2 regions of the Olleya sp. Hel_I_94 genome follow, and region 2 is predicted to be linked to the other one. Evidence: riboswitches for the same ligand, from Rfam matches in the RefSeq annotation. Region 2 holds a riboswitch; the other holds the start of a gene.
What was found. A riboswitch is a leader RNA that binds a small molecule or an ion and turns the genes downstream of it on or off. The one in region 2 is predicted to bind S-adenosylmethionine.

Region 1: it holds a riboswitch for S-adenosylmethionine, as region 2 does, so the genes downstream of both, JM82_RS15615 (O-acetylhomoserine aminocarboxypropyltransferase/cysteine synthase family protein) here and JM82_RS05255 (Na+/H+ antiporter NhaC family protein) in region 2, are expected to answer to the same signal.

What each region holds. Positions count from the first base shown of each region.
Region 1 is NZ_VISI01000002.1:2,793,033-2,809,835, reverse strand. It holds gene JM82_RS15665 (sulfate adenylyltransferase subunit 1) at 1-542, opposite strand, end outside; gene cysD (sulfate adenylyltransferase subunit CysD) at 619-1,521, opposite strand; gene JM82_RS15655 (phosphoadenosine phosphosulfate reductase family protein) at 1,537-2,154, opposite strand; gene JM82_RS15650 (DUF2061 domain-containing protein) at 2,151-2,417, opposite strand; gene JM82_RS15645 (RrF2 family transcriptional regulator) at 2,491-2,898, opposite strand; gene metF (methylenetetrahydrofolate reductase [NAD(P)H]) at 2,925-3,881, opposite strand; gene metH (methionine synthase) at 4,035-6,740, opposite strand; gene JM82_RS15630 (homocysteine S-methyltransferase family protein) at 6,740-7,741, opposite strand; gene JM82_RS15625 (alpha/beta fold hydrolase) at 7,738-8,754, opposite strand; gene JM82_RS15620 (OsmC family protein) at 8,756-9,208, opposite strand; gene JM82_RS15615 (O-acetylhomoserine aminocarboxypropyltransferase/cysteine synthase family protein) at 9,302-10,594, opposite strand; SAM riboswitch class I at 10,716-10,839, opposite strand; gene JM82_RS15610 (phosphoenolpyruvate carboxylase) at 11,068-13,647, opposite strand; gene metK (methionine adenosyltransferase) at 13,995-15,251, shown strand; gene rsmG (16S rRNA (guanine(527)-N(7))-methyltransferase RsmG) at 15,312-15,944, opposite strand; gene JM82_RS15595 (fatty acid desaturase family protein) at 16,079-16,803, shown strand, end outside.
Region 2 is NZ_VISI01000002.1:501,674-518,476, forward strand. It holds gene JM82_RS05235 (NADP-dependent oxidoreductase) at 1-628, opposite strand, end outside; gene JM82_RS05240 (NAD(P)H-dependent oxidoreductase) at 653-1,285, opposite strand; gene JM82_RS05245 (NAD(P)H-binding protein) at 1,302-1,967, opposite strand; gene JM82_RS05250 (TetR/AcrR family transcriptional regulator) at 1,969-2,553, opposite strand; gene JM82_RS05255 (Na+/H+ antiporter NhaC family protein) at 2,671-3,972, opposite strand; SAM-I-IV-variant riboswitch at 4,020-4,118, opposite strand; gene JM82_RS05260 (hypothetical protein) at 4,303-4,950, opposite strand; gene JM82_RS05265 (aspartate/glutamate racemase family protein) at 5,198-5,953, shown strand; gene JM82_RS05270 (AraC family transcriptional regulator) at 5,961-6,857, opposite strand; gene JM82_RS05275 (BCCT family transporter) at 7,107-8,621, shown strand; gene JM82_RS05280 (alpha-ketoglutarate-dependent dioxygenase AlkB family protein) at 8,623-9,252, shown strand; gene JM82_RS16525 (hypothetical protein) at 9,471-9,761, shown strand; gene JM82_RS05290 (EamA family transporter) at 9,794-10,693, opposite strand; gene JM82_RS05295 (OmpA family protein) at 11,124-12,986, shown strand; gene thiE (thiamine phosphate synthase) at 13,081-13,725, opposite strand; gene JM82_RS05305 (LLM class flavin-dependent oxidoreductase) at 13,954-14,964, shown strand; gene JM82_RS05310 (ArsO family NAD(P)H-dependent flavin-containing monooxygenase) at 15,020-16,066, shown strand; gene JM82_RS05315 (outer membrane beta-barrel protein) at 16,438-16,803, opposite strand, start outside.

The DNA.
Region 1 (16,803 bases), 2.3 Mb from region 2:
CTTACTGGAATAAATTTAATGTTTTGGTCTTGATAGTCTCGTTTGCTCATCAAAACTTCAAATTCAGATTTTATCTCATTGTATCTCTCTTCAGAAAAATCAACTAAATCCATCTTATTTATAGCTACAATAACGGTCTTAATTCGTAATAAATTATTTATAAAAAAATGACGATTGGTCTGCTCAATCACTCCTTTTCTTGCATCTATTAAAACAATAGCTGCTTGAGACGTTGACGCACCAGTGACCATATTTCTAGTATACTCAACATGACCTGGAGTATCTGCAATGATGTAACTTTTGTTAACTGTAGAAAAATAAATATGAGCAACATCAATAGTGATTCCCTGTTCTCTCTCGGCAACTAAACCATCTGTAGCCAAAGAAAAATCTAAATAATCATAACCTAGTTGCTGACTTTTATTTTTTATAGCTTCTAATTTGTCTGAAGTAAGTGATTTTGTATCGTACAATAATCTTCCAATTAATGTGCTTTTTCCATCATCAACGCTACCTGCTGTTGCTATTTTTAATACGTCCATATTATATGTTTGACTTCAAAATGAAGTTTTTATTATTAAATTAAATATTACTTTTTCAAGGAATGAAAAGGCTTCTCTAAAAGTACCCTTGTTGTTTTCGTTTCTCCATTGCAGCTTCAGAACGCTTATCATCTATTCTAGCACCTCGCTCTGATATTGAAGAATCGCGAATCTCTTGTACTACACTAGATATATCTGAAGCTTCGGATAAGACAGCTGCTGTGCAACTCATATCTCCAACGGTTCTAAAACGTACAATTCTTTCAATCACTTCTTCATCTTCATCTCTATAAACAACGTCATCGTCAGCAGACCATATTAATCCATCTCTTAAAAAAGTAGCTCTTGTATGTGCAAAATAAATAGAAGGAATTTCAATTTTTTCTTCCTCTATATAGGACCAAACATCTAATTCCGTCCAATTGGAAATTGGAAATACACGTACATTTTGTCCCAATTCAATTTGTCCATTTAGCATGTCAAATAATTCGGGACGTTGATTTTTTTCGTCCCATTGTCCAAAATCATCTCTTACTGAAAAGATACGTTCTTTTGCTCTTGCTTTTTCCTCATCACGTCTGGCTCCTCCAATACACGCATCAAATTTAAACTCTTCAATAGCATCTAAAAGTGTTGTTGTTTGTAATTGGTTTCGGCTTGCGTATCGTCCAGATTCTTCTTTAACTTTTCCTTGATCAATAGAATCCTGAACATTTCTCACTATTAATTCTAAACCTAATTCTTTGACCAAACGGTCTCTAAAGGCTATAGTTTCAGGAAAATTATGACCTGTGTCTATATGCATTAATGGAAACGGAATCTTAGCAGGATAAAATGCCTTTTGAGCTAATCTTACTAATGTTATAGAGTCTTTTCCTCCAGAAAACAGTAAAACTGGTTTTTCAAATTGTGCTGCCACTTCTCTAAAAATATAAATAGCTTCGTTTTCTAACGGATTTATTTGTGAGGTATTTTTCATTATTTTATTTATCATTTATGCGTGTAAACCGCATTCTCTATTACCTAAAACTTTAGTTGGATCAAAGTATTTAAACTCGTTTGGTAGTTGATGTTTTTCAAGATATGCATCAAGGCTTTCATCTGTAAAATTATAAAATGGACTAACTTTAATTACTCCATTTTTATCCACAGATACAACATCAATACTATCTCTAAAAGCAGTTTGACCTTTACGCAAATTAGTAAACCAAACATCTGGTTTATGCTCTAAAAATGCTCTAGTAAATGGCTCTAGCTTAACTTGTTCTGTAAATAGTTTATGATTAGGATCATTTACATCAGGAATACCTAAAACTACATCACGATGTGCAACAGTCTGTTTTGGGACATATAGTTTTACGTTTAAATTTAGGGTATTAATAACCGACTCGGCATGTTTATAGGTATTAGGCGTATTATATCCTGTGTCGCACCAAATTACCTTTATATCCTTTTTTTGATTGGATACTAAATGTAATATTGCAGCTTCATAAGGTCTAAAATTAGTAGTAACCAAAGGGTTTTTGGCAATACCAATAGCCCAATTGACAATCTCCTGTGGTGTTTTATCTTTTAATTTTTGGTTAATACTATCTATATCTATTTGTATCATTTTCCTAATTTAATTTTGTTCCAAGCACGTTCATGAAAAAAGTAAAGTAACATTTTAGAAAAAAACTCTATAAAACTAATACTTAAAGCCATTTGTAAAGTGCCAGTAATAAAATAGGTAATTACTAAAGTATCTAACGTACCAATAACTCTCCAACTTATTGTTTTAAGGATGCTTCTATTAATGTTCTCTTCGGATGACTTAGCTTCCTTCTTTTTGTTTTCTACTTTAAAAAACGCATCTAAAATCATATCTAAATTCAATTACTCTTTAATTCCTATCGGAATAGTAGATTAAATGCAAATGTATAGCTTGCAGCTTGTTTGCACAAATAAATTAAATAAAATCTGCTAAAGTCTTGTTGTTAAAAATTTTAAGAGAACTATCTCTAACCTCTTCCATTAAGTTATGGACAGCACAAATGGTTTCATCTGGACAATCGCTACAAGCCTCGTAAAAATTTAAACTTACGCAAGGCACCATTGCAATAGGTCCTTCTAAAATACGCATGACATCTGCCATACTAACACCTTTAGGCTCTTTTAAAAGGTAATAACCACCTGCTTTTCCTTTTTTAGAACCTAAAATCCCATTTTTTTTTAATGTAAGTAGGATTGTCTCTAAAAATTTTTGAGAAATATTTTCAGCCGAAGATATCGTACTAATTTGCACAGGACAACGTTGGTCCTTTTTAGCTAAGTGTACTAAAGCCTTAATTCCGTATTTTGTTTTCTTAGAAAGCATATTACAAAAGTAAGCGTTTTTTGTTATTAAAAAACAGCTTCGGCAATTGCTTTAATATTATCGCTTTTTCCCATCGAGTAGTAATGCAACATTGGTATGCCTGCTTTTTTAAGCTCTAAAGATTGCTGGATACACCACTCAATACCAACCTGTCTGACCTCAACATTAGTTTTACATTTAATAATACTTTTAATTAAAGCTTCTGGCAAATCAACATGAAAACGATGTGGAATAACATTTAACTGCTTTAAAGTTGATATTGGTTTTAAACCAGGAATAATCGGCACAGTAATCCCTTCGTTTCTGCATTTATCTACAAACTGAAAATACTTTTGATTATCAAAAAACATTTGTGTCACCACATATTCAGCACCATTTTTAATCTTCTTTTTTAAAAAATGAATATCACTTTCCAGACTTGGTGCTTCCATATGTTTTTCTGGGTATGCACCAACACCAACACAAAAATCCGTCGCACTACAATTAAGCAGTTGATCATCCAAATAATTAGCTTTATTTAAAGCTGTTATTTGTTTTACCAAATCACTAGCATACGCATGACCTTCTTTTTCTGGCGTAAAATAAGTTTCAGTTTTAACAGCATCACCACGCAATGCCATTACATTATCGATATTTAAAAAGTCTAAATCAATTAAAAAATTCTCAGTATCCTCTTTAGTAAAACCACCACATAAAATATGCGGAATGGCATCCACATTATATTTATTTTGGATTGCAGCACAAATTCCAACGGTTCCAGGACGCTTTTTAACCACTTGTTTTTTAAGCAATCCGTCACCCAAATCTTTGTAATGATACTCCTCACGATGGTAAGTGACATCAATAAAAGGCGGATTAAATGCCATTAAGGGATCAATATTATCAAAAATAGATTGGATATGTTGTCCTTTTAAAGGCGGTAAAATCTCGAACGAAAATTGCGTTTTCCCTTTACCTCTCGTTATATGTTCTGTTACTTTCATGTATTACCTATAATTATATCTCAATTACTTTTATAGCGTTACCACAAGGGTCGCGCTTTCCGTTATATCTTTTTACTTGTTCTCGATACAATACTCCTAACGTCGTATTACTCGAACTGACGTAAAAAGGATGCCACATCAATCGCTAACACACTAATCCGCTAAATTTGGGTTTAGCCATTTAGTAGCTTCTTCTATGCTAATATTTTTTCGTTTTGAATAATCCAATAATTGATCTTTCGTGATTTTTCCTAAGCCAAAATACTTAGCCTCAGGATTACCAAAATAATAACCACTTACACTTGCTGCAGGCCACATAGCAAGACTTTCGGTAAGTTTTACACCAATATTTTCTTCTATATTTAATAGCTTCCAAATGGTTTGTTTTTCTAAATGATCTGGACACGCAGGATAACCAGGAGCTGGACGGATTCCGTTATAATTTTCCTTAATTAATTCTTGGTTAGTTAAGCTTTCATCTTGTGCATAAGCCCAATGTTTTGTTCTTACTTCTTTGTGTAAATATTCCGCAAAAGCTTCGGCTAATCTATCTGCTAACGCTTTAATCATAATCGAATTATAATCATCATTATCGGCTTCAAACTGCTCTGCTAATTCTGCTGTACCAAAACCAGTAGACACGCAAAAAACACCAATATAATCTTGTATTCCTGTTTCTTTTGGAGCAATAAAATCTGCTAAGGCATGGTTAGGCACACCTTCTCTTTTCTTTAATTGTTGACGTAAGGTTAGGAATTTAATTTTATCTTCACTTGTAAGACCTCTCGACTGCGCTCGAGGTGACAAACTTACTTCAACGTCATCATCATTTATGGTATTAGCAGGAAACAACCCAAAGATGGCTTTTGCTTTTAATAGCTTTTCGTCAAAAATTCTTTTTAATAATTCTTGAGCGTCGATAAACAAATCTGTTGCTTGAGTACCAACCACGCTATCTGTTAAAATATCTGGATATTTACCATGCAAATCCCAACTTCTAAAAAATGGAGACCAATCTATAAACGCTTCTAATTTTGTAATATCAAAATCTTCGATTATTTGAATTCCTAATTGTTTTGGCTTTACAATTTTAGAGGTTTGCCAATCTATTTTATACTTTCTTTTTCTAGCCTCTTCAATACTTATGTAGTCTTTTTGTTTGGTTCTGTTTAAAAATTTTTCTCTAAACACATCGTATTCTTCTCTAATTTGCTCCTTATAAACAACATTATTTTTATTTAGTAATTCACCAACAACAGTTACAGCTCTTGAGGCATCATTAATATGTACCACAGCGTCTTTATAATGAGGTGCAATTTTAACCGACGTGTGTGCTTTAGACGTCGTTGCACCACCAATAATTAATGGTATATTTAGGTTTTGTTTTTCCATTTCTTTGGACACATAAACCATCTCGTCTAATGAAGGTGTAATTAAACCACTTAAGCCAATAATATCAACCTGTTCTTTTATAGCTGTTTCAATAATTTTTTCTGGTGGAACCATAACACCTAAATCTATAATCTGGTAATTATTACATCCTAAAACTACACTCACAATATTTTTACCAATATCATGTACATCTCCTTTTACAGTAGCCATTAAAATTTTTCCAGCAAAGGCTTGTTTTCCATCTTTTTCAGCCTCAATGAATGGTTGTAAATACGCTACAGCTTTTTTCATGACTCTAGCCGATTTTACTACTTGTGGCAAAAACATTTTTCCGCTTCCAAACAAATCTCCAACTACACTCATCCCAATCATTAAATGACCTTCAATAACTTCAATTGGTCGTGAAACAGATTGTCTTGCCTCTTCAACATCTTCAATTATAAACGTATCAATCCCTTTTACTAAAGCATGTGTAATCCTGCTTTGCAACTCGGTATTTCTCCATTCCTGAACCGTTTCTGTAGTTTCTTTTTTATTGCCTTTTACGGTTTCGGCAAACTCCAATAAACGCTCAGTAGCATCCTCACGTCTGTCAAACAAAACGTCTTCAACGCACTGTAATAATTCCTTATCAATTTCATCATAAATCTCCAACATCGTTGGGTTTACAATTCCTAAATTCATTCCGTTTTTTATGGCATGAAACAAAAACGAAGCATGCATAGCCTCACGCACAGTATTGTTTCCTCTAAAAGAAAAGGACACATTACTTACGCCACCAGACACATTAGCCAATGGTAAATTATGTCTAATCCACTTTGTAGCATTAAAAAAGTCTAATGCATTTTTACGATGTTCTTCCATTCCTGTTGCAACCGGAAAAATATTGGGATCAAAAATGATGTCTTGTGGAGGAAAATTGACAATATCAACCAATATTTTATAAGAACGTTCACAAATTTCAATACGACGCTTATACGTATCTGCTTGACCATTTTCATCAAAAGCCATTACAATTACAGCAGCTCCATAACGTTTTACTAGTTTAGCTTGACGAATAAACTCGGTTTCTCCTTCTTTTAAACTTATAGAATTTACAACAGATTTACCTTGAACCACCTTTAAACCAGCCTCAATAATTTCCCATTTAGAGCTATCAATCATTATAGGGATTCTGGAAATATCTGGCTCTGAAGCAATGAGATTTAAAAAAGTAGTCATCGCATAAACGCCATCCAACATACCTTCGTCCATGTTGACATCTAAAATTTGTGCACCACCTTCTACCTGATCTCTTGCTACAGCTAAAGCTTCGGTATACTTTTCTTCTTTTATTAAACGTAAAAACTTTCTAGAACCTGTAACATTGGTTCGCTCTCCTACGTTTATAAAATTACTTTCTGGAGTTACAATTAAGGGTTCTAAACCAGAAAGCGTTAAATATTTTTGACAGTCGCAGTCGTCCATTATGCTAGTTGTTTAATTTGTCTTGGTTTATAGCTTTTTACAACCTGAGCAATTGCTTTAATATGTTCTGGATTTGTCCCACAGCAACCACCAATAATATTAATTAAATCGTCTTTTAAATATCCTTCGATTAAGTTTTTCATTTCTTCTGGAGTTTGATCATATTCTCCAAAAGCATTTGGTAGTCCAGCATTTGGATGTGCAGACGTGTAAAAATCTGTTTGATTTGATAGACGTTTTAAATAAGGTTGTAATTGCTTTGCGCCTAATGCACAATTAAAGCCAACACTTAACAAAGGCACGTGAGAAATTGAGGCTAAAAAAGCCTCAACTGTTTGACCAGACAGTGTACGACCAGACGCATCTGTAATGGTACCAGAAACCATAATTGGAATGTCTATGTTTTTTTCTTCTTTTACTTCTTCAATTGCAAATAATGCTGCTTTTGCATTTAATGTGTCAAAAATAGTTTCGACTAACAATAAGTCTACTCCTCCAGCTATTAAGGCTTCTACTTGTTGTTTATAGGCAATACGTAAGTCATCAAATGTTACAGCTCTAAATTCTGGTCTGTTAACATCTGGACTTAGACTTGCAGTACGATTTGTAGGACCAATACTTCCTGCCACAAAACGTGGTTTTTCAGGGTTTTTATTAGTGAATTCCGTAGCAACATATTTAGCAATTTTAGCCGATTCAAAATTAAGTTCGTAAACCAAATCTTCCATCTTATAGTCTGCCATAGCGATGGTTGTTCCTGAAAATGTGTTGGTTTCAACTATATCTGCTCCAGCTTCAAAATACTTACGATGTACGTCTGCAATAGCATTGGGTTGGGTTAATGACAGTAAATCATTATTTCCTTTTAAAGATGTTGGATAGTCTTTAAAACGCTCGCCTCTAAAATCTTCTTCAGTAAAATTATAGCGTTGTAACATGGTACCCATTGCACCATCAAGCACTAAAATTCGCTTTTTAATGACTTCTGTAATACTACTCATACACACTTTTTTAATACAGTTTCAAATTTGTTTGTTAACACTTCTTTACTTTTAAAAATTGGGTTTAATAAGCTAGACAACTGATCAAATTCTATTAAAAAAGCATCATGACCATGAAGCGATTTAATCTCGCCAATAGTTACGTTTTGTTTGACTGATTTTAAATCAATATAAGTTTCCCAGTTTTCATCAGCCTTGAAAAACAAATCGCTATTAATTGTTATAATATGTACGTGACCTTTAATGACTGAAGCCACGTCTTTAAATGGTAATCGTCCTTTTGTTATATCAATAGTTTTTAGGATTTGATTCATTAATTTATAAGCTGACAAATGAAATCTACTATCCAACTGGTCTCCATGATAACTTAACCAACTTTGGACTTTAAATAAAGATTGTGAATTTTTACTACGAGAAAACTTTTTTGTCAAAGATTCTGGCGTACGATATAAAGTCATAGCGTGCATTCTGGCATCTTTTAAAGGCTGATTTGAATTGTTTAAGATTGCGTCCTGAATATGGCAATTTGCGGTAATCCAATCCGTCACTTTCCAATCTGTAGCAATTGGTATTACATGCTCTGCTAAGTTTGGTTTTAAAACAGCTAACTCCCAAGCTATTCCTCCTCCAACGGAACCTCCAATGATGGCATACAATTTATTAATTAATAAATGTTGCAGTCCTAAAGCAAAGATTTCGGCTATGTTTCTAGCTGTAAATTCCTGGTAATTATGTATCAGATTTTCTTCTAGATTATCATAACCATTACCTGGAACATTAAAAGCTAAAATGGTATAATGTAAGGTATCAATACATTTATTATCACCTATTAAATCATTCCACCATCCTTGATCTCCAACCACATTAGAATTACCAGTAAGTGCATGATTTACCAATATAATTGGTGCTGTATGTAATGGTCTGCCAAATAATTGGTAAGACAACTTAATATCTGATGTCTTACCATTATTGTTAACAAACTCAGGGATATTTATATATTTTAAATTCTCCATTTTACTTTAAACTATATTCTTTTTCAACAGCTATTTTTATTGGCGTTTTATTGGACAAATTATCTCTAACAGGACAACGTGCCTCAACAATCTCTAACCATTTTGCAAGTGTTTCTATACTTGCATCTGTTTTAGGGATTAGGTTTAGTTCTATTGTTTTAAAACCAGCACGCTCGTCTTGCGAGATTCCTAAGAATTTATTTGGATTGATCTGTCCTGAAACTTCGATATCAAGTTTTTCTATTTTAAAACCAAGCTCTTTTGCTACTAGGTGTCCAACTACATTTACGCAACCTGCAAAACCTGCTAAAATATACTCGACAGGGTTTGGACCTTGATCTGTTCCATTTAACGCATCTGGTTCGTCAACCACTAATTTAAATTGTCTTGCTTGTCCTATAAATTGAGTAGCAGAAGTACTATTTCCTGCTACTGTAAATTTTAAATCACTCATATTTCATTGCATTAGAAATAACCATCACACTTTAAAATGGCAACTAAAAAGTGTGAAGTTATTTCGGGTTAAATAATTAAAATTAAATTAAGTCTAAGCTAAAACGGTTTTGTTTACAACAGCAAAAGCCTCTTTTAAATCTGCTTTTAAATCGTCTATATTTTCTATTCCAACGGACAATCTGATTAAGTCTTTTGTAACTCCTGTGGCTTGTTGCGCTTCATCACTTAATTGTTGATGCGTTGTACTTGCAGGATGAATAATTAGTGATTTAGTGTCGCCAATATTAGCCAATAGTGAAAATAACTTAGTTGTATCTGCTATTTTTTTAGCCGATTCAAAACCACCTTCCACTCCAAATGTCACCACACCACTTTGTCCTTTAGGTAAATATTTTTTAGCTAACGTATTGTATTTACTAGTTTGTAACCCTGGATAATTTACCCAAGTTACTTCTGGCTGTTCTTGTAACCATTTAGCTAATTGTAAAGCATTTTGAGAGTGTTTTAAAATTCTTAATTCTAAGGTTTCTAATCCTTGAATAATCTGAAATGCATTAAAAGGACTTAAAGCGCCACCATAATCACGTAAACCTTCAATTCTTACCTTTGCAATAAATGCTGCTGGTCCAATAACATCACTATAGACTAAACCATGGTATCCAGCAGAAGGCTCTGTAAATTCTGGAAACTTACCATTAGTCCAGTCAAAAGTTCCTGCATCTATAATGATACCACCTAAAGAAGTTCCGTTACCTGTAATATATTTTGTTAGCGAATGGATGACTATATTTGCACCATATTCAATTGGATTTAACAAGTAAGGTGTCGCAACTGTATTATCCACAATTAATGGCACTTTATGGGCTTTTGCATGTTTAGAAATAGCCTCTAAATCCAATACATCCAATTTTGGATTACCCAAAGACTCTACAAATACAGCTCTTGTATTTTCTTGAGCTGCTTTACTAAAATTTTCTGGATCAGAAGGATCTACAAATGTGGTTGTAATACCATGTCTTGGTAAGGTTACGCTTAATAGATTATAGGTACCACCATACAAACTACTAGAAGCCACAATATGATCTCCTGCTTTTAATAAGGTTAATAATGTTGTAGAAATGGCAGCTGTTCCGGAAGCAGTTGCTACTGCTGCAATACCACCTTCTAGAGCTGCAATACGTTGTTCTAAAACATCGTTTGTTGGATTATTTAAACGTGTATAAATAAATCCAGGGACAGACAGGTTAAAGCGTCCTGCTGCGTCATCCGAATCGTCAAAAACGTATGAAGTAGTTTGATAAATAGGAACTGCTCTTGTCCCTCCTGTTTTAGCAGTGTCATGTCCTGCGTGTAATGCTTGTGTTGCAAATTTTTGAGTACTCATTTTTCTAATTTTTGAGTTAATAAATAAATTAAACCAAAAGTCAAATAAGCTTCGTTTGAAGCATACTTAATAGAAAAATGTTAAAAAGAAAAATACTAACCACAGATGAGTAATTAGTTTTTAGTTATCTATCCAATGTATCGATTAATGAATCGAAAATTAAGTAGAATTTAGCACCTTCTTAGTAAGTCTAAGGGTTGCTAAGGCTTCAATGGGTCTAATCCCTCCACCTTTCTTGATAACATTTCAGTAAGTTTTTGAACTTTGTGAGTACAAATATTGCAAAATAAATATTTTAGAAACAAACAAAACGGAATAATTTTCTAAAAAATTAAATTTTTATTAATTATACAGAAAATAATTCATATAATATTAAATTATACAGATTAATATTCTGTTATATTTAAAAATAGCAAGTTCAAAAAAAATTAAACTTGCTATTTAAAGTCTTATTAAACGTTAATTGGCTATAATTAAGCCGAATTACGACTCGCATTTATATTACCAAATAACGATCGTGTTACTAATTTTTCATAAACAGCAATTAACTCGGCATCTTTTACATCTGCTTTTTCTAATTCCTGAATTTGTTTTAAAGCATATTGTTGTATTGTTAATAGTGGCAATACAATAGATTCTCTGACCCTAATAGAAGCTTTACCTGATGGCTCTTCTTCCATTAAATCTGTATAACCTGTTAATTTTAAAATCAATCGTTTTGTCGTTAAATACTCGGTATGTATAACATTCCAAAAGGCACCATATTCTGGATCATCACTCATATACTTTGTCAAATCAAAAAACGATTTTGATAAGGACATCATACTGTTTTCAATTAATGTTCTAAAAAAGCTAGAGGTTTTAAATAAGTTTTGCGCTTTTTCAAATTCGCCAGCATCTTCGTAATGTTTTAAAGCAGTACCAACACCAAAAAATCCTGGTACATTTTGTTTTAGTTGACTCCAAGATCCCACAAAAGGTATGGCTCTTAAATCTTCAAACACTAAGCCTTCTGCTTTACCACGTTTGGAAGGTCTACTTCCAATATTAGTTTTTGCGTAATACTTAAGTGTACTCATATGTTCTAAATATGAGATAAATTTTGGATGGTTTTTAAAATCTACATACGCTTGATAACTTAGCTTAGCTAGATTATCCATAACCGCTCTGTTTTCTGGAACCATGCGTAAATCCGTATCACTTAAACTATTATATATACCAGAACTTATTAATTGCTCTAAGTTATATTGTGAAGAATCTAAAGTACCAAAATTAGAACTAATAGTTTGTCCTTGGATGGTTAATTGCACTTCTTTATCCTCTATAGTTGGTCCTAATGACGCATAAAAATTGTGTGTTTTACCACCACCTCTAGCAGGTGGTCCACCACGACCATCAAAAAATATGACAGTTACATCATATTTTCTAGAGATAGCTGTTAAACGTTCTTTTGCTTTATAAATAGCCCAATTAGCCATTAAATAACCTCCATCTTTAGTTCCGTCACTAAAGCCTAACATAATAGTTTGCTTATTTCCTCTAGATTTTAAGTGTTTAGCATAAGCAGGATTTGTATATAAATCCTCCATTACTATATGTGCATTTTCTAAATCTGTAATAGTTTCAAAAAGAGGTCCAATATCAACCGTTAGCTTATCATTAAATGCTACAACTTTAAGCATTGCAAATAACTGCATAACATTTAAAGTGGTTTGATTATTACTAATAATATAACGGTTTGCAGCCAACTCTCCATTAGTTTCCTGAATAGATTTTAAAGCCTTAATAGTATTTAGTGCTTTTAGCGTTTCTTCATCTTTAATTAAAGACAAATCCACTGTTCCTTTAACTTCAGACAAAACCTTAACTTGTTCCGCTTCTGAAAGACTATGATAATTACTCGGAATATCCTTGCTTCCGTTAGCAATCATACTATCCACCATTGTTGTAAAAATTGAATGATGCACTCTACTATCTTGACGTATATCTAAGCTTGAAAAGTGAAAGCCAAATAAATGAATTTTGTTAAGTAAACTAGTTACTTCGGTAACGTAAAGCGATTGATGCTGATCAATTATAATTTGTCTAATGGCTTTTAATTCTGAAACAAATTCGTTTAAAGTTAAACTTGATTCTTCATGAAGCACTTTTTTATATAACTGTGTTTCTATGTGTGATATACGCGCTTCAACACCTTGAAAGGTTAATTTACGTTTTAACTTTCGGACGTCTTTATGGTAATTTTTAATAATAGTTTCGTGTAACCTTTCTGCGACTTTAACTGTAATTTCTGGTGTAACAAATGGGTTACCATCTCTGTCTCCTCCTGGCCAAAAACCAATGTTAATAATATCGTTATCTATATGTTTCCCGTCAAAAATATTTTGTTGGATATAGTCATATATTTTTCCAAAGGATTCATAAAACACATTTTCTAGATACCAGATTAAGCTAACCGCTTCATCGTAAGGTGTTGGTTTTTCATGTTTAAAAAATGGTGTTTTTCCTAATTGCGCTAACAAATCATTTATACGAAGTAAGTCGTTTTCTCTAACAGCTTCTGTCAAGTCTGTGATAATTCCTAAAACAGTACCAGGATAAAATTGTGTTGGATGTGCTGTTAGCACAATTCTAACTTTAAACTCTTCTAAATACTGACGTAACTTATCTAGCTTTCCTTCTGCAGCAGCACTTTCTTTTAAACTTCTAAGTGTACCAATTCCATCCATATTATTAACAATCGGGAAAGCAGCATCCTCAATAGCATCAAATAAAACGACTTGTCTTTCAATATACTGAATAAACCTAAACAACAAATCTATCTTGGATTTGTCTGAACGTCTAGCTTGATATTTTTTAAAAAAAGTATCTACAATAATAGTAGGATTATGCCCATCTTCAAACCCATTTTTGCATGTTTCATGAAACAGTGGTAATAACACACCTGTTTTAGTAATTGTATCAAAAGGAAGGGTCATAAAAATACCATTGTATATTTGATATTTAGACAATACGTTTTGATTGAAACGCGTTAACTTAGGCTGTAATGGCATAATTTTTATTTTTAGATAAGTTATAAAGTTAATGAACAATAGTTGACTTTGATAAAATGATTGAAATTTTTAGGAATTATTAACTAATAGTACTGCTTTGTATGAATTACGTAATTAAATCTTCATATTTTGATTTTTACTAAATGTAATTATAATTGGCACTTCCATCAATTAACTATTTTTAACGGTATGTTTTGATAAAAACTACTTTATTTTCTTACTTTTGCTGCTCAATAAATTAGAGGACGGATTTGACTGATTGCAACCTCATTAAAAAATGCTAAAGGCAGTGTAAACTTCCTTAGACGCTTTCGTCAAATCTATTATATACATTTTAAAAAACAAATATGGCGTATTTATTTACATCAGAGAGTGTGTCTGAAGGACACCCAGACAAAGTAGCAGATCAAATTAGTGATGCTTTAATAGATAACTTTTTGGCATTTGATAAAGACAGTAAAGTTGCTTGCGAAACTTTAGTAACAACAGGACAGGTTGTTTTAGCTGGAGAGGTTAAATCAAACACGTATTTAGACGTACAACAAATAGCTAGAGATACTATTAATAAGATTGGATATACTAAAAGTGAGTATATGTTTGATGGTAATTCTTGTGGTGTATTTAGTGCAATACATGAGCAATCGGATGATATTAATCGTGGTGTTGACAGAGCTAGTAAGGAAGAGCAAGGTGCTGGTGACCAAGGTATGATGTTTGGTTATGCAACTCGCGAAACGGAAAACTACATGCCTTTAGCTTTAGATTTATCTCATAAAATCTTAATTGAATTAGCTGAGTTACGTCGCGAAAGCAAAGACATTACTTATTTAAGACCTGACTCTAAAAGTCAAGTTACTATTGAGTATAGTGATGATAATGTACCACAACGTATTGATGCCATTGTAGTATCAACTCAGCATGACGATTTTGATGCTAACGATGAGGTGATGTTATCTAAAATAAGAAAAGACATTGTCGAGATATTAATACCTAGAGTGGTAGCTAAATTACCAGAAGCGACACAAGCATTATTTAATCACGACATCAAATACCACATTAATCCAACAGGAAAATTTGTAATTGGTGGACCTCATGGTGATACAGGATTAACTGGTCGTAAGATTATTGTTGATACTTACGGAGGAAAAGGAGCCCATGGTGGTGGTGCTTTTTCTGGAAAAGATCCAAGTAAAGTTGATAGAAGTGCAGCTTATGCAACAAGACATATTGCTAAAAATTTAGTTGCAGCAGGCGTTGCTGATGAAATTTTAGTACAAGTATCATACGCAATTGGTGTTGTTGAGCCAATGGGAATTTTTGTAGACACATACGGAACTTGTCCATTTAATATGACTGATGGAGAAATTGCACAAAAAATATCGAAGATATTTGACATGCGTCCATCTGCGATTGAAGACCGTTTAAAATTACGTAATCCAATGTATAGCGAAACAGCTGCTTATGGACATATGGGAAGACAAAACGAAACCGTGTCTAAAACATTTTCTAGACCAAATGGAGGAGACATTACTTTAGATGTTGAATTATTTACTTGGGAAAAATTAAACTACGTAGATAAAGTAAAAGCTGAATTTGGCTTATAACATTTTGCCTTAATCATATAAAAAAAGCCTCTCAAATTATTTGAGAGGCTTTTTTATTTATTAGTTAGCTTTCCATTTTATTGGCAAATGCACAATTTTTTTTGTGTCAAAAAAGTCTTCTTCAAAATAATCTGATATATTATAAATAGTAGTGGTTTTATAATCCTGAAGCTCTTCCGTTAAGTCACCACCTTTAAGGTAAATTATTCCATTTTTAAGTTCGTTTTGCTGTGTTTTTGAAACTTTTCCTTTTATCCAATGTACAAACGTTGGCATTGCTGCAACAGCACGACTGATAATAAAGTCGTAAGTTTCTTTAATTTCTTCTACACGACTATGGGTTACTTTAACATTTTGCAATTCTAAACCTGCAACAACCTCTCTAACTACATTTAGTTTTTTATTAATACTATCTACTAAATGAAATTCACATTCAGGAAATAAAATAGCCAAAGGAATACCAGGAAAACCTCCTCCTGTCCCAACATCCATCATCGAGCTTCCATCTTTAAAATTAATAATTTTAGCAATTGCTAAAGAGTGTAGTACATGACGTAAATACAACTCGTCAATATCCTTTCTAGACACTACATTAATTTTTAAATTCCAATCTTGATATAAAGCTTCAAGCTTAGTAAATTGTTCAATTTGCAAAGGGGTTAAATCAGGAAAATACTTTAAAATCAGCTCCATAAACGTTTATAATTTTCGACAAAAATATGCATTTTAACACTAAAAAGGGAGCTTCTGTTTTGCTTAATTAATTATCTTTGTAATAAATATTATTTGACGGATTTTTCCGTTATAGTAAAAAGAATACAATTACAATGACAAAACAAACAGTAACGTTCTCTCGAACAGACTCTGCAAAATTTTTTAAAACACTTAATAAACGTGTTAACAATTATTTTAAAGAAAACAATATTAAAAAAACAGGAAATTGGAAATTATACTTTAAAGCGATAGTAATGTTTACATTATTATTGGGTCCATTAGTACTTATATTAACCGTTGATCTACCAACTTGGCTGCAAATTATATCTGTTATGGTTATAGGTGTAGGTATGGCTGGAGTAGGTATGAATGTAATGCACGATGCTAATCATGGGTCGTTCTCTAGCAAAAAATGGGTTAACCGTTTAATGGGTAGTAGCATCCATATTTTAGCTGGTAATGACTACAATTGGAAAGTACAACACAACGTATTACATCACACGTATACTAATATTGAAGGTCATGATGAAGATATTGACGCAGGAAGAATCATACGTTTTTCTAAACATTCAAAATGGTTAAAGATCCACCAATATCAAAAATATTATGCCTTTTTACTTTATGGTTTATTAACTGTAAACTGGGCAATTACAACAGATTTCAAACAAACTTATATTTACTTAAAAAGAAAATTATCTTATGGTGATTTCCCTAAACCTGCAACACAATGGACCAAATTAATCATTGGAAAAATATTGTATTATACGATTTGGGTAGTATTACCATTATCTTTAGGATATGCTTGGTGGCAAGTTTTAATTGGCTTTTTAATCATGCA
Region 2 (16,803 bases):
CTTCTGCAATTGCAGATTTCATGTCTTTTGTGGTGTTGTAATTGATACCTTCATCAAAACCGAATTTACTTTTTAGCATATCGATTTTTTCATCTGTACCAGCAATTCCAATAACGCGTAAGCCTAATATTTTAGCTATTTGTCCAACAACACTACCAACAGCACCTGCAGCTCCTGAGACTACTATGGTTTCGCCTGCTTTAGGCTTTCCTATTTCGGTTAATCCTAAATAAGCAGTTAAACCTGTCATACCTAAAATACCTAAATAGGTACTTATTAAAGGTGCTTTTTCCGGATCTACTTTATTTAAACCTTCACCATTAGACACTTGTTGTGTTGACCAATTTAGCATGCCAGAAACATAATCTCCAACTTGGAATTTATCGTTTTTAGATTCTAAAACTTTGGCAACAACACCAGAATGTACAGGCTCATTTAATTTAAAAGGTGGCACGTAAGATTTTGCATCATTCATTCGTCCTCTTAAATAAGGATCTACCGAAACATACGCTACTTCTAATAAAATCTCACCATCAGCTATGGTTAATGTTTTATATTCTTCTACAAATTCAAAATTAGAAAGTGTAGGTTGTCCTTCAGGTCTGCTTTTTAATACTATCGTTTTCATATTCATTTTCATTTAAGTTTTATACTATTCAATAACGGTTACAATCTCATCCATAGGTCTTCTAACCTTAACAAGATTTACTAACCAATCTTCATCTTCTTTTCTGTAACCAATTGGTAATAATACAGCACTACGTAATCCTTTTTCGCGTAATCCTAAAATTTTGTCTACAGCATCTGGCTCAAAACCTTCTAAAGGCGTTGCGTCTACACCTTCAAAAGCTGCAGCAGTTAAAGCCTCTGTAAAAGCTATGTAAGCTTGTTTTGATGCGTGAATAAAGTTTTCTTCTGGATCTTTTTGAGGATACATACCTAATAACATTTGTCGGTAATTTTCCCAACCTTCGTTTTTAAAACCACGAATGTCATTAGTTAAATCAAACATATAATTAATACGCTCTGGCGTATAATGGTCCCAAGCAGCAAAAACTAACAGGTGAGAACAGTCTGTAATTACAGATTGATTCCAAGCTATTGGTTTAATTTGCTCTTTAATATCTTGGTTTTTTACCACAAATATTTCAAAAGGTTGCAATCCTGAAGATGTGGGAGCCAAGCGTGCAGCCTCTAAAATACGCTCTATTTTATCTTCTGCTACTTTTTCACCATTCATGGCTTTAGCTGCGTATCTCCAATTTAATTTATCTAATAATTCCATATATTTAATGTTTGTTTTAGTTGTTTTTAGTAATGCGTTGAATGGCATCTGATGCTATTATAGTATTAGCATGATTGGTGCTATTAGCTAGATTTAACATAGCTTGAGCAATAGTTTCTGGTTCAATAATTTTATATTTTTTTAAGGAACCTATAAATAGCGGTTTTAATGCTTCAAAAATTGAGATTCCTATTTTTTCAAGCGTACGTCTTTCTTCACGTTGGCCTCCAATTAATGAAGGTCTTAAAATAAAGGTTCGGTTGATGTCTTGATTTAGGACATCTTGCTCCATCTCGCCTTTAGTTTTATTGTAAAATATGTTGCTTTTTGCATTGGCACCCATTGCAGATATAACTACAAATGTATCTATGCCATTAGCTTTAGCGAGCTTTGCAGCAGAAACCGGAATCCCGTAATCTATTTTTTTGTAAAGTGATTTATCTGGTGTTTTACTTTTAGTTGTACCAATGCAACAAAACACTTGATGTGCGGTAAAATCGTCTTTAAAATCTTCTAGTTTTAATAGATCTCCAATGTATTGAGTTACCTTACTAGGTAAGCCTTCTATTTTAGATCGTGAAAACAATTTTATGCTGGAGTAATCTTTGTCTTCAATTAATTTTTGAAGTAAAAGACCTCCAGTTAAACCTGTAGCACCTAATATAATTGCTGTTTTTTTCATTTTAATTACAAACTTTTATGCTGTTCCAAGCAGATTGATAGGCTTCTTCTAAATGGGCTTTATCTAATTGAAAAACACCACGTTTTTGTGTAATCATTAAAAACGATAATGGATTTATAGCATAGGCGTACAGTAAATAATCAGATAAAGGTTTTATAATACCTTCTTGTCTTCCGCGTTCCCATAGGTCCAGCAGTGGTTGCAAGTGTTTTATACCTTCTTGTCTGCTTATCTCGTCAATCATTGGTGTGTTATCACATTGTGCCAAAAACATAGCGTTTTCACTTTCTTTTAATTTAAAATCTGCAATACGGTTCCAGATTAGTTTAAAGCCAGCTTCAATAGGCATATCTTTTTTATAAGTCTCAAAAGCATATTTTGTGTAGTCTGCTTTAACTTCGACGTAAGTCTTATTTACTAAATCTTGTTTATTTTCAAAATACAAATAGATTGTAGCAGGTGAGACGTTAGCCATTTTTGCTATTTTACTCATTGGTGTCGCATGAAAACCATTGTTGTTAACCAACTCGATTGTCGCCTTTACCAATGCGTTACGTTTATCTATACTTTTTTGAAGTTTTGCCATTTTTGTTCTAATTCTGATGCAAAGATATACAAAAATGAATGTTCATTCTTTTTTTTAACAAAGATTTAATTTATGATGATTTTATTACAAAACCATAAGATTAAATCATAGTGAACACTAGCGTAAACGTAAAGGCTTAAAGCTAATATAAATGATAGTGTAAATGAACAATAGTGCTAAATACCATGTGTTTACAACTAAATCTAGATAATCAATTTTACCATTTGCAAAACTTAGTATCATTAAGACTTGTGCACCATAAGGTAAGATTCCTTGAATAATACATGCAAAAACATCTAAAATAGAAGCTGTTTTTTTGTTGTCCAACTGATATTGATCGTTGATTGTTTTTGCGATTGGACCAGCTATTATAATAGAAACTGTATTATTAGCAATTGCCATATTAATTGTACCCACCAATGCTGCGATACCTAGTTGTGCAGAGCGTTTACTTTGAATTAAATTTTTAATTTTACTAAGAATATAGTTTATCCCTCCATTTTTTTCCACTAAAGCAGCTAATCCACCTGTTAATAGAGATAACAAAAAGATTTCAGTCATACTGGTGAAACCGTTGTATGCGATTTTAGTAGACTCTATTAATGTGAAATCTCCATAAATAATTCCTAAAAGTCCACCAGCAATAACGCCTAATAGCAATGTTACAAATACATTTATACCAATAACAGATAGTAGGATAACCAATAGATAAGGCGTGATTTTTATAATGGAGTAGGTGTAGGTTACAGCATCTGTCGGCACAGCTTTTAATCCAAAACCTTGTATAATTAAAATACCTATAGTGATTAAAGCCGCAGGCAAAGCGATTTTAATATTTTGCTTAAATTTGTCACTCATTTTACAGCCTAATGACTGTGTTGCTGCAATAGTTGTGTCTGATATTACGGAAAGATTATCTCCAAACATACTACCACCTAGTAATGCACCACATAATATCCCTAAATCTACATTGCTTTTATCTGCAAAACCAATAACAATTGGAGCTAATGCAACTATTGCACCAACAGATGTACCTGTAGATACAGATAAAAAACCTGCTATTATAAACACGCCAAAATAGATGTATTGTATAGCAATATAATCCAGTCCAAGATTTACAATAGCGTCTACACTTCCAGTAGCCTTGGTTATAGTTGCAAATGCACCAGCCAATAAATAGATTAGGCACATGGTTAATATTTTATCATCACCACAACCTTTAAGCAGCGTATTTATTTTAGAGGTTATGGATTGTTTAAACATTAAAAATGCCACAATTATACCGACTATAACAGCAATTGGAGCTGGTAATGCGTAAAAATCGTTTTGATAAATTCCAACACCTAAAAACGTAAATACAAATACGAATAATGGTATTAATGCTGAAAATTTTGGAGTAATTGTTTTTGAATTTGCCATGTTTCCTTTTCATTTTTAAAAGGAAATAGCAGCAAATAAAAGACATATGATTTAACATTTGTTCCAATTACTTGGCTTATCTATTTAGCACCTTGCTTGTTATTGCAGGTTGCTATCTCCTTTTATTGAGATTCTTGATAATTTATTTAAGTCGGCAAATGTATAGCATAAAGCCATACCAAAATATTAAAATACGTTAAAATTTGTAAAAATATAAACGATAAATTATGTTGAATACCTGATTAAAAACTACTGTTTTTACACGTCCGATTATATGAAGTGATTAGTTAAATAGAATTACATAATAGTTTTAAAAACAGACTTTTGCAATTAGAAATATTTACTAGAGATGTCATTGTCTTTGACAAGTTTAGTTTTCAAAATAAAGGTCATAAAAAGATAAAGCGACAAATAATGACAAAACAATATTAAAAAGGTGAAAATTTCGTTATACAGAAAATATTCATTGATTGGAGATAAGCCAAGGTTGAAAATTGTGGCAACACCTGAGGCTAACAAAATAGTACCAGTAGCGTAATTATCACTAATATATATCATAGCAAAAGTGATCGCATAAATAAATAAGCACAACGCACAAATAAACATGAATGTTATGTTATAATTCGGTATTTGATCAATCAATAAATCTACCACTGCATAAATAACATATCCAACTAAAAAAACGCCAAGTATAACAGATAATGATAGAAAAGATTTTAATTTACTTTTTATTAAATACTTTTTTAAAATCAAGGTAAAAAGTATAAGGTATCCTGAAGTTAATAAGCTTATAGCATTAAAATATTTATTATAATCGTAAAAACTTATAATATTAAGAATAAGAAAAGCTAATAAAGCTAGTAGAAATTTAGGATCGGCTTTCTTTTTAGTAATACTTAAATATTTAAAAATTAATATTAGAATAACTATAGGAGAGATATAAATTAAATCTTTTCTAGACGTAAGTGAGACACTCATAATCAATGCTGCTATTACAGCAATAAAAAAAAGGATGTCAAAAAAGAAGATTTAATTTTAAACATTACAAAATGTAATAGATTACATTCAAATATAATTAAATGATTATCAACATATACCTGTTTTGTTAATTTATAATCAGTCTAAAACTAAATAAATTTAAAGTTTAATATATATTTTAGATAAAATTTGATTTAAACAGCTTTAATTTGGCATCTTATTCTTTTATAATTTATAGGAAGAACTTATGATGACGAACAAAATGATTGGTATAGTTGGTGGTGTAGGTAGTTACGCTGGTATTGACTTAATTAAAAAGGTATACGATTTAACAGAAGCAACGTCGGATCAAGACCATTTACCAGTTTCAATGCTCTCTGTACCTCATAAAATTATTGACAGAACTAAATATCTTTTAGGTGAAACTGAAATAAATCCTGGTATTGCTATAGCAGAAATTATATCGTCTTTAATCGCTAGTGGATCGTCTATTATTGCTATTCCGTGTAATACAGCACACGCTAAACCGATTTTAAGCTTGATTGAAAAAAGTATACCAGAATCTTGTGTTTTAGTTAATTTAATTGAAGAAGTTGGACTCTATATTTCTACAAAACATCCAGAAATCACTAAAGTTGGTGTTTTAGGAACTACAGGAACTATTTTAGCAAAAGTCTATCCTGAAGTTCTAGCAAAATACAATATCGAAGTTATTCAACCTTCCGAAGATATTCAGGATTTATTTGTACATCCTTCCATATACGATACATCTTACGGAATTAAAGCATTTTCAAATCCGGTAAACGAAAAGGCGAAAGAAAACCTGAGTATGGCAGCGACCTATTTGTCTAGAAAAGGCGTACAAGCTGTTATTTTAGGGTGTACCGAAATTCCGTTAGCAATCCAATACCAAAAAATTGAAGACAGCTTAATTATTGATGCTACAACCGTTTTGGCTGCTGCTTTAATACGCGAATCTAAAAAAATGGAATTAATAGCTTAATTACTCGTTAAGCTCTAATAGTTGGTGCACAACTTCCACGTTTTAACAACATATACTCTCCATTATTTTTAAATTCTCGTATAGAAGTTCCTGCATAACGCTTAAACGTTTTAGATAAATGACTTACGTCTGTAAAACCAAGCTCGTCTGCAATTTGTGTTAATGTAAAATCGGAATTTAGCAATCGAATTTCTACAAGTTTCAGCTTCGCTTTAATAATATATTCTCGAAGAGACATATTTACTTGTTTCTTAAAATATTCACTTACATAAGTCGCAGACATCATAAAGACATCGGATAGATTTTCGACTTTAAGTAGCTCTGTTTTAGCAATATTTTCATTAATATAAGTCAACATTTTTGTAATTCTATCATCCGAATTATTTTTTGGAACTTCAAAATAACTTCCTTTTTTAATATTTCGAATTAACAACTCTAAAACACTCGTCATTAAACTAGTTACTAGGTTAACAGATTCTTCGCCATAATTTCTAGATTCTTGTAAAATCATAGTTACTAGGCTGTTTAAATGGTCTCTATCCATTTCATTCTTAATAATATCTCCTGGTAATTGGTTATAATTAGAGAGTATATAAGCAGCTTCTTTAAACCATTCGTTTCTATCAATTGTAATCCTATTTACATTCTTAAAAAACGAATCTGTAAATTTTAAAAACACAAAACGCGTCGGTTTTTCAATAGTAAAAGAGTGACATTTTAATGGTGGTAGCAAAAACATGCTATTTTTAGTATAAGTGTAATCGTTGTAATTTATACATTGTGTACCTTCACCTTCTTTAATTAAAACCAATTCAAAAAAGTTGTTTTTAACAGGACGCTGTTTCCATTCTGTTAATTCTATTTCTTGTATTTCAAAAGGTTTATATGCTTCTAATACTTGCATTATCTCGTGTTTTATTTAAAATATTCAAACAAATTTATATAAAAAAGAAATAACAACCTGATTTTTCATACTCATAACCTTTATTTATACATTAATATCCAATTAAGATACATTAAAAGGGTTTGTTTGACTAGTTTATTTTAAGTGAAATGACAGAAACGGTAAATTAGAAAACCATACAGTTATATATTAATTAATAGGGATTAGGATTTAAATTCTAATCACTATTTTTACATAAACACATCCAATTTGATTTTTAAATACATTAAAAAACATTCTATTTTATCTATTTCTGTAGGTATCATTTTTATTTGCACTTTAATTGTGTTTTTTGCTACCGAAGCAAGTTATTATGCAATTGAAACCGCTTCATTATGGGTTCGGAATTATTTTGGATATTTCTATTTATACTTAGGTTTTGGTTGTGTTGTAGCATTGTTATTAGTTGCATTTTCTAAATACGGAAACATAAAACTTGGCAAACCAAACACGAAACCAGAATACTCACTTTGGTCTTGGATTGCTATGTTGTATAGTGCAGGAATGGGATCTGGTATTTTATTAAGAGCTGTACAAGAACCTGTTTTTATGCAACAAAACCCACCTTTTAAATCTAATTTGTCTAACGATATTTTGGCCTTAGAATTCACTTTTTATCAATGGGGAATTACAGCTTGGGCATTTTACGGACTATTTGCAGTTATTGTTGGTTATGCTTTGCATGTTAAAAAAAAGAAAGTGAGAATTAGTGCCACAATCGAAGATCAAATTAAAAATAAACCTATAAAAAGTAGCGTAGATATTATCACTATTATAACCACTATTTTTGGACTAATAGCAGCAATTGGTTTGGGTACTACACAAATTAATGGAGGACTAAACCATGTGTTTAATGCTGGTTTTGGGTTAACTACAACTATAATTCTATGTGTTTTAATATCAACAATCGCTTGTTATTCCGCTTGGCAAGGTGTAAATAAGGGTATCAAAATATTTTCAAAATTAAATATTATAGTCACTCTAGTAATTTTATTATTTATCTTTTTTACTAGCAATACCAAAGAGATTTTAGTTTCCTTTGTAACTGCAACTTATCACTACATTATAGACTTTATTCCAATCAGTTTAGCATTGGGAGATTACAATCCTGGTTTAGAGTTTTTAACGGGTTGGACCTTTTATTACTGGGCATTTTGGTTGGCTTGGGCACCTTTTACAGGCATTTTTATTGCGCGTATTTCTAAAGGAAGAACAATAAGACAATTGCTATTAGGTGTTTTAATTATTCCGTCTATCGGAACCTTCTTTTGGTTTTCGGTTTTTGGAACTTCAGCATTCAATTTAATTAAAAATTGGGGAACATATAATAACGAATTTGGAAATGTATTCTCATCTATTTTTGTATTCTTCGAACATTATCCCTTTGCTACCGTTTTAAACATAACTTCTATATTTTTATTAATTAGTTTTTTAATCACTTCTGTCGATTCTGCTGTATTTGTGTTAAGCATGTTTACAGATAAAGGTTCTAAAAATCCTAACAAAGCACATCGCGTTATTTGGTCTATTTTCATTCTATTAGCCACTATCGCACTCATTCTTCTAGGTAACATTAAGTCTAATGTCAATGTTTTGGAGGCTGTGCAGCGATTATTAATTATAACGTCTTTACCATTTTCATTTTTTATCATTATCATGTTTGGCTTTTTTATACAGGATTTAAGAAAAGAAAGACCTAATAATGCAAATTTAAAAGAACATTAAAATGGACTTATTTAATCAAACAAATTTATTTTCAACAGAAGGAGTCCGCAAAACAGTATACGATTTACCAGGAGCTGATGTTACTTTATTCGAAAATTTCTTCAGCATAGAAGAAAGCAATACGCTATATAAAAGTTTACTAGAAAACACACCTTGGGAGCAAGAACAAATTGTTATTCATGGCAAATTAATTGATTATCCCAGATTAACCGCTTGGTTTGGCGATGTTGAAAAAGATATTACATATGCCGAAACTAAGAGTAAAATGCATTTGTGGAATAATGATTTACTTTTAATAAAAAACCGAATTGAAAAAGAAGTCGATATTAAATTTACACGTTGTTTACTCAATTATTATCGCGACGGAAAAGATAGTGTAGATTGGCATCAAGATTATAAAGGCGAGCAACGTAAAAATTCAGTAATCGCCTCAATAACCTTTGGAGCTACAAGACCTTTTCAGCTAAAACACGTATCTCGTAAAGATTTAAACCGTGTCGATATTCCGTTAGCTCATGGTAGTTTATTACTTATGCAAGCTGCTACTCAGCAATACTGGAAACACAAAATTCCTAAAACCAAAAAACCAATTCAGCCGAGAGTCAACTTAACTTTTAGATGGGTTGGCTAGATTTTAGCCTTGTATTAATAAAGGTTTAACGTTTATTTAATGTATGTATAAGTGTCATAAAACAGTGTTTTTTACTTGTTTTAGGAAAATTTTAAGAAAAAACCCTTAAAAAACCTTTTTTTGTACCTGCATTACCTTTTTTTGTACGCTAAAAAAAGGAGTATACGTAATTATATTTGCAATGTAATTATTAATCAACACATAAAAAATACATACAAATGAATTTAAAAGAAATTTTAAACTGGAGATACACAACTAAAGAATTTGACCCAACAAAAAAAATATCTGATGCAGATATGCAACTAATAGACAATTTAAGAATAGCTGTTTACAATGGTGATGCAAATCCTAAGCAATTAAACATATTTAATGATTTGCTTAATAAGTATACCAAAAATGGAATTGTAGTTTTAGCATGCACAGAGTTATCTGTTATTAATACCTCAAATTCTAAGTTAGTTTATGATATGGCTAGAATACAGATACAAGCAGCTATAAAATCGATTTAATAGCATTATTTTATTATAAACCACTTTTGTTTTTAAGAATATAAAATCAAAAAGACACCTAATAATATCCCAAATAAAGGAACAAGTTTTTTGCGTTTATTATGTTCTTTAAAAACAATACCTCCAATTACAACTGCAATTATAAGTTGACTTCTTTTTATAGCAGATAATAACATGATTAAGGCATCAGGATCTTGTAGTGCTTTAAAGTAAAAATAATCTGCTGCTTGTAATAAAATACCAACAGCAACAATAGTCCAACGCCATTTAAACGCTTGTCGTTTAGCTTTATACGGAAACCACGTAATAGATAATATAACTATTAAAATTAGTATGGTATACCAACAAAACCAAAATTGTAACGTTTGAGGGTTAAGGCTTAAACTCTGAATCAAAAATTTATCATATAAACCGCTAGAAGCACCTAAAAATGTTGCTCCGATAATAGCGAAAATCCATTTGTTTCTTTTAAATATAATACCTTCTTTTTTACCAATTCTAGAATAGAGGATTACAGAAAATATGATAAGAAAAAAACCTATCCATTGTAAAAACTTAGGCGTTTCGTTATAAATAATTATGGCTCCAATAAAAGTAAAAAAAGGACCTGCGGATCGGATTGGTGTGACAATAGTTATGGGTAAATGTTTTAACGCTTGATAGGCTAATATCCATGACGCAGCCATAATCATTGATTTGATAAATATAAAACCATGCGTTTGCCAAGGAATACTAGTAATATAAAATCCTAAGTTTTTGGTTTCCTCTGGAAAAAAAACAGAACCAATAAAAAACGGAAGTATAAATAAAAAGCCAGATCCAATGGTACCTAAAAGTACAGGAAAAACCTCATTACCTTGTACTGCATGCTTTTTACACAAATTATGTAATCCTAAAAAAAGAGCTGCTAATAAACCTAAATACATCCACATGCTGCGAATATAGTTTTTTAACAGATTTTGAAATACTAAAACTGATATTTTTAAACGTTTTACACCATCAAAAATTAAATTTTAATCAAAAAACTATATTTTAAATGTGATAAGATTTTTACTACAACGGACTTTTTTACTGTTCATCGTTTGAATGGAATTTCTTACTAATAATGACAACACTTTTTTTCGGTTTTATGACGAATTTAACTTTTATGCATTTACTAGTTAAGTACTAAAAACATTAGACTTAAACCATATTTAAACATAATTAATTAACGATTCTACACTCTAATTCAAAATCATTATTATTTCGATAATTGTGGGTTTTGACAGCTAATTATTTCATTAAAATTTTTGTCTTTTATTGATTTCAATTGTTGTTAATTTGCCGGCTTAATTAATTTTTAAAATAAAAAATAATTTGAATATGAAACAGTATTACAACATTTTATCATTAACACTTATACTAGTATTTAGTATGCAATTTTCTTTTGCACAAAACACAGAAAAGACTTGGTCTTTTGAAACTGGTTTTACTGCAATTGATGTTTATCCTGTCGGAGAAGATTTTCCTCAAGGAGATTATTTAGACGAATTTTTAAATCTAAACGATCATTGGAATTACGGTGTTTATGTTGGGATTACAAGAAACTTTAATAATAACTTATCACTTTCTGCTAGAGGTACTTTTAGCGAAATTAGCAAATGGGGTGATTTAGGTGCTGCAGATGAAAGTGTATTAGTGGATAACCTAAAATATTATGGTTTAGACGCTATGATCAATTATGCTTTTGGTAAAGGTAAATTACAACCTTTTTTAGCAGTTGGTGGTGGTTACACTTGGATTGAAGAAGGTCCATACAATACTTCTTTTGCTGCTAACGGATCAGACTTAGTTGGTGCTGGTACTGTAAATGGAGCTTTAGGATTACGTTATAACGTTACTAATAGATTTGGTATTAACTTACAGACAACATATAAGCACTCATTTGAGGACTATTTAACAAAGCATTGGGCACACAGTTTAGGTTTAGTTTATAGCTTAAATCAAGATACTATTAAGGAAGAAAACAGTGCTGACATGTCAGTTACAGATTCTAAAAATGACAAACGTTGGTCTTTTGAAACTGGTGTAAGTGCTATTGATGTTTATCCTGTTGGAGAAAATGCGCCACAAGGAGATTATTTTGACGAATTTTTTAACCTTAACGATCACTGGAATTTAGGTGTATATGTTGGTGTAACTAAAAATTTCAACAAAAACTTATCTATTACTGCAAGAGGTACTTTAAATGAGTTAACTAAATGGGGTGATTTAGGTAGTGCAGATGAAAGCGTTTTAGTAGACAACCTTAAGTATTACGGTTTAGATGGTATGATTAACTATGCATTTGGTAAAAACGATTTACAACCATTTTTAGCAGTTGGTGGTGGTTATACTTGGATTGAAGAAGGTCCTTATAATACATCTTATGCAGCAAACGGTTCAGATTTAGTTGGTGCAGGTACTGTTAATGGTGCTGTTGGTTTAAAATATAGCATCAATGATGATTTTGGATTAAACTTGCAAACCACTTACAAGCATGCGTTTAAAGACTACTTACCAAAACATTTTGCACATAGCTTAGGTATCGTGTATAAATTAGGAAATGGAAACGCTAAGGAAGAAGTAAATAACGATATTGATGGAGATGGTGTACCAAACGAGTATGATGTTTGTCCAGAAGTTGCAGGATTAGCTAGTCTTGGTGGATGTCCTGATACAGATGGTGATGGTGTTGCTGATAAAGACGATTTATGTCCTGAAGTAAAAGGTCGTGTTGAATTTGGTGGATGTCCTGATACTGATGGTGACGGTTTCCCTGATAATAAAGATAACTGTCCTGAGGTAAAAGGAACAGATAACGGTTGTCCTGTTGTTGTTAAAGACGTTAAGCCAGTTGCTAACCCTATTGAAGGCGAAAGAAAAGTGTATTTTGCTTATGATAGTGCAGAGCTTGATTTAAATGCTAAAATAATCTTAGATCAATTAACTACAGATATGACTAAAGATGCATCTTACAACGTGTCTATAGTTGGTCATGCAGACAACAAAGGTGGTGTTAACTATAACTACAACCTATCTGTAAAAAGAGCGCAAACTATTAAAGATTACTTAGTATCTAAAGGATTAGCTTCAGATGTTATTACGACTACAGGAGTAGGAGAGACGCAACCAGCAACTACTAATACAACTGCTGCTGGTAGAGCAGAAAACAGAAGAGGTGTATTAACTATTAAGATTAACTAATTAGTTAATCCATAAATTACAACTTATAAAAAAAGCTATCATAATTTTAATTATGATAGCTTTTTTGTTTTATAAAACTCAATGTTATTATAAATTATTCAAAAGTATGACGTTGTTCTGCTATAACAGATGCTTTAAGCAATTGGTTAAATGTTTTTATACTTTCAAAGTTTTTAGTAATTTGACTAGAAACAGCCACTCCAGAAATTCCCGTTTTTAAAATAGCTTCAATATCTGAAGTTGTAATTCCTCCAACACCAATAATTGGCGTTGTTGTATTTAAAACATCCATAATTGCAGTATAACCTTCTAAACCTAGAATTGGTCCTACATTGGCTTTAGTATCAGTAAATCTAAAAGGTCCCAAACTAATATAATCAACTTCTTTAGTGATTAAAGTTTCGCAGTCTTCTAAAGTATTAGCAGTACCTCCAATACTTTGCCAAGTATATAAGTGTTTTCTAGCAATAGTTGGACAAGTGTCTGAAGGTCCTAAATGGACTCCATCTGCTTTAATCGTTTTAGCTAATTTATAATGGTCATTTATAATTAATCTTGTCTGATAATGGGATGTTATTTTTATAACCGCTTCAGCCAATTTTAAAAACTTTTTTTCAGACACATTTTTATAACGTAATTGTACTAATTCTGCACCAGAAGTACATGCCTTTTGCACATTTTCTAAAATTTGTTTAGCAGTTTCGCCTTGTGTTATATAGTGTAGTTTAGGTATAATCATGTATTTAATACTTTCTTGTTACAACCGTGTTTTGGATATTAAAACACAAAAATACAACTATTATAAACACTTAAGTCTTTCTTGATGCGCACAACTATTATAATTTATTAAGAAGGCTTTAGCAAAAGTTTAATAGATACATACAACCTTAGCAGTACTATGTTATGTAACTTTGTAGTTGCAATATTTAAGGTCTAAAACAGACTTATAATAGCACACTTACAAACTATGAAAACTCAAAAAACATCATATTCTATTTTAGATTTAGCGTTAGTGTCTCAAGATCATTCACTAAAGCAAACCTATGATAATGCGTTACATTTAGCACAACAAGCGGAAGACTTTGGTTATAAAAGATATTGGTTGGCAGAACACCATAACTCGCCCAATATAGGTAGTAGTGCCACCTCAATTTTAATTGGTTATGTTGCACAAGGCACCAAAACAATAACTATTGGATCTGGAGGAATAATGTTACCAAATCATTCGCCATTAATAGTAGCAGAGCAGTTTGGTACATTAGCGACGTTATATCCTAACCGTATTGATTTAGGTTTAGGTAGAGCACCTGGAACAGATCGTGAAACAGCTGAAGCGATTAGGTCTGATTTTATGGAAGCTGCACACGCATTTCCTAATATGGTAGGACAAATTCAGCAATATTTTTCTGAAGATAATGCAACATCTAAAGTTAGAGCTACAGTTGCAGAAGGTGTGACTGTTCCTATTTACATCTTAGGATCAAGTACAGATAGTGCTCATTTAGCCTCTAAAAAGGGATTACCTTATGCATTTGCAAGTCACTTTGCGACAACTCATTTATGGGATGCTTTAGATATTTATAGAAATAAATTTCAACCTTCATCAGTGTTGCAAAAACCTTATGTTATTACTGGTGTAAACATTATTATTGCAGATACTGATCAAGAAGCAGAGCGTCTATCTACGTCATTAATTAGCATGATTGTTGGCTTATTTACAGGCAAAAGACAAGCAGTACAACCACCAACAGAGATGACAGAGTATTACAAAGAAGTTTTAAAAAATCCTCAGGTACATCAAATGTTAAAATATTCTTTTATTGGTAGCAAAGATACTGTAAAGCCTAAAATTAAAGCATTTATGGAGCAGACTAAAGCTGACGAGCTTATTGCTGTTACTAATATTTATGATATTAACGACCGTATTAAATCGTATCAATTATTTGCAGAAATTATGGATGAGCTAAATACTGATTAGCACTAATTTATGTACATTTATTGATGAAGCTTTTCTAATTAATCATTTAGTTTTAATGAAAATATACGAAACACTTGTTATTGGTGGTGGTCAGGCAGGTTTGTCTGTCGCCTATTTTTTAAGACGTTATAAAATTGAATATTTAATTTTGGACGATCAAGATCAAGCAGGTGGATCATGGACAAATACTTGGGACAGTTTAAAGTTGTTTTCTCCAACACAATTCAGCTCATTATCTGGTTGGGGAATGCCTGAAGGCGAATCCGAATATCCTAGTAAAACGAGTTTTATTGAGTATTTAAAGCAATATGAAATACGTTATAATTTAAATATTAAAAGAAGTACTAAAGTAACCGCTGTACATAAAACAGCGTTTGGCTATAAACTTGAAACAAATACGGGAACGTATTACTGTAAAACCTTAGTTAGTGCTACAGGAACTGCGCAAAACCCTTATATACCAACATATCCTAAGCAAGAGATGTTTTTAGGAACCATGATACATTCTTCAGAATATAAAAATGCAGATTCCTATACTAACAAAAGTGTATTAATAGTAGGAGGCGGAAACTCGGGAGCACAAGTTTTAGCAGAAGTTTCTAAAGTTGCAAAAACCCAATGGGTTACTATAAATGAGCCTAATTTTTTACCTGATGATATTGACGGTCGCTATTTATTTAATGATGCTACAGATAAGTTTTATGGAAAAACAGGTAATACTAATGCGGGTTTAAAAACATCGTTAAGCGATATTGTCATGGTACAAAGCGTAAAAGAGGCTAGAGGTAGAGGTGCACTAACGTCTAAACGTCCTTTTTCTTCTTTTTATGATAATGGAGTTGTTTGGGACAATGAAGATAAAACTGCAGTTGACGCAGTGATTTGGTGCACTGGTTTTAAGGCTAACTTAAAACATTTAGAGTCCTTGGATATTATTGAAAATAATAAAATAGAGACCAGTTATACTAAGTGTAAAAAATTACCAAATTTATGGTTAGTTGGTTATGGTAGTTGGACTGGATTTGCATCTGCGACTATTTACGGTGTCGGCAAAACAGCAAGACATACTGTTAATAATATAGTTTCGATTTTAAGATCTTAACATTTTAATTATTAATCAAGTAATTTTGTGTTTCAAATTAAAAACCTTTAAATTTTCAGCACAAAAAAAACCTATTAAAATCACGTTTTAATAGGCTTTATTTTTTTTATATGTACTATTTAAAAGACTTATTGTTTTTTAGAACTACTTTTAAATTTATAGGTAATTCCAAAGTTAATTCCGAATGACGAATATGGTACTTTTTGAGATAATTTTCTAGATGAATCCGTATTTGAATTAGATAAATTATCTACATACGTTGTTTCTTTATTATAATCGTTTGGTAAATTATCAATATTATAAAAACCAGCAAATGCAACAGTACCATCAGGTAAAACTACATCTGTATTAAATTCTGTAATTTCAGAGTCTTAACGCTTTAAGCTAATTCCGTAATACTCAGCTTCAACAAATAAATTTAAGTTATCATTTAGGTTAAATTTATAACCTAAAGCACCTACAAATCCTAATGGAAAATGTCCATGAAAATCTTCTTTATAATTCGTTTCAGAGTAAGACCCTAAAGGGATTCCAAAAGCATCAGCTTCTGCCTGAGAAAGTACTGATTTATCATATACTACAGCTTCAGTTTTTCCTCCTAATTTTAATAAAGCACCAAAACGACCATAAATATTGTTTGTAAATTTATATACTATAGATGTTGATGCTCCAAAAGCACGTGCTCTAGCAACAGCATCTACTTCACGATTTGGAACATTAACTTCGGATACCGTTTG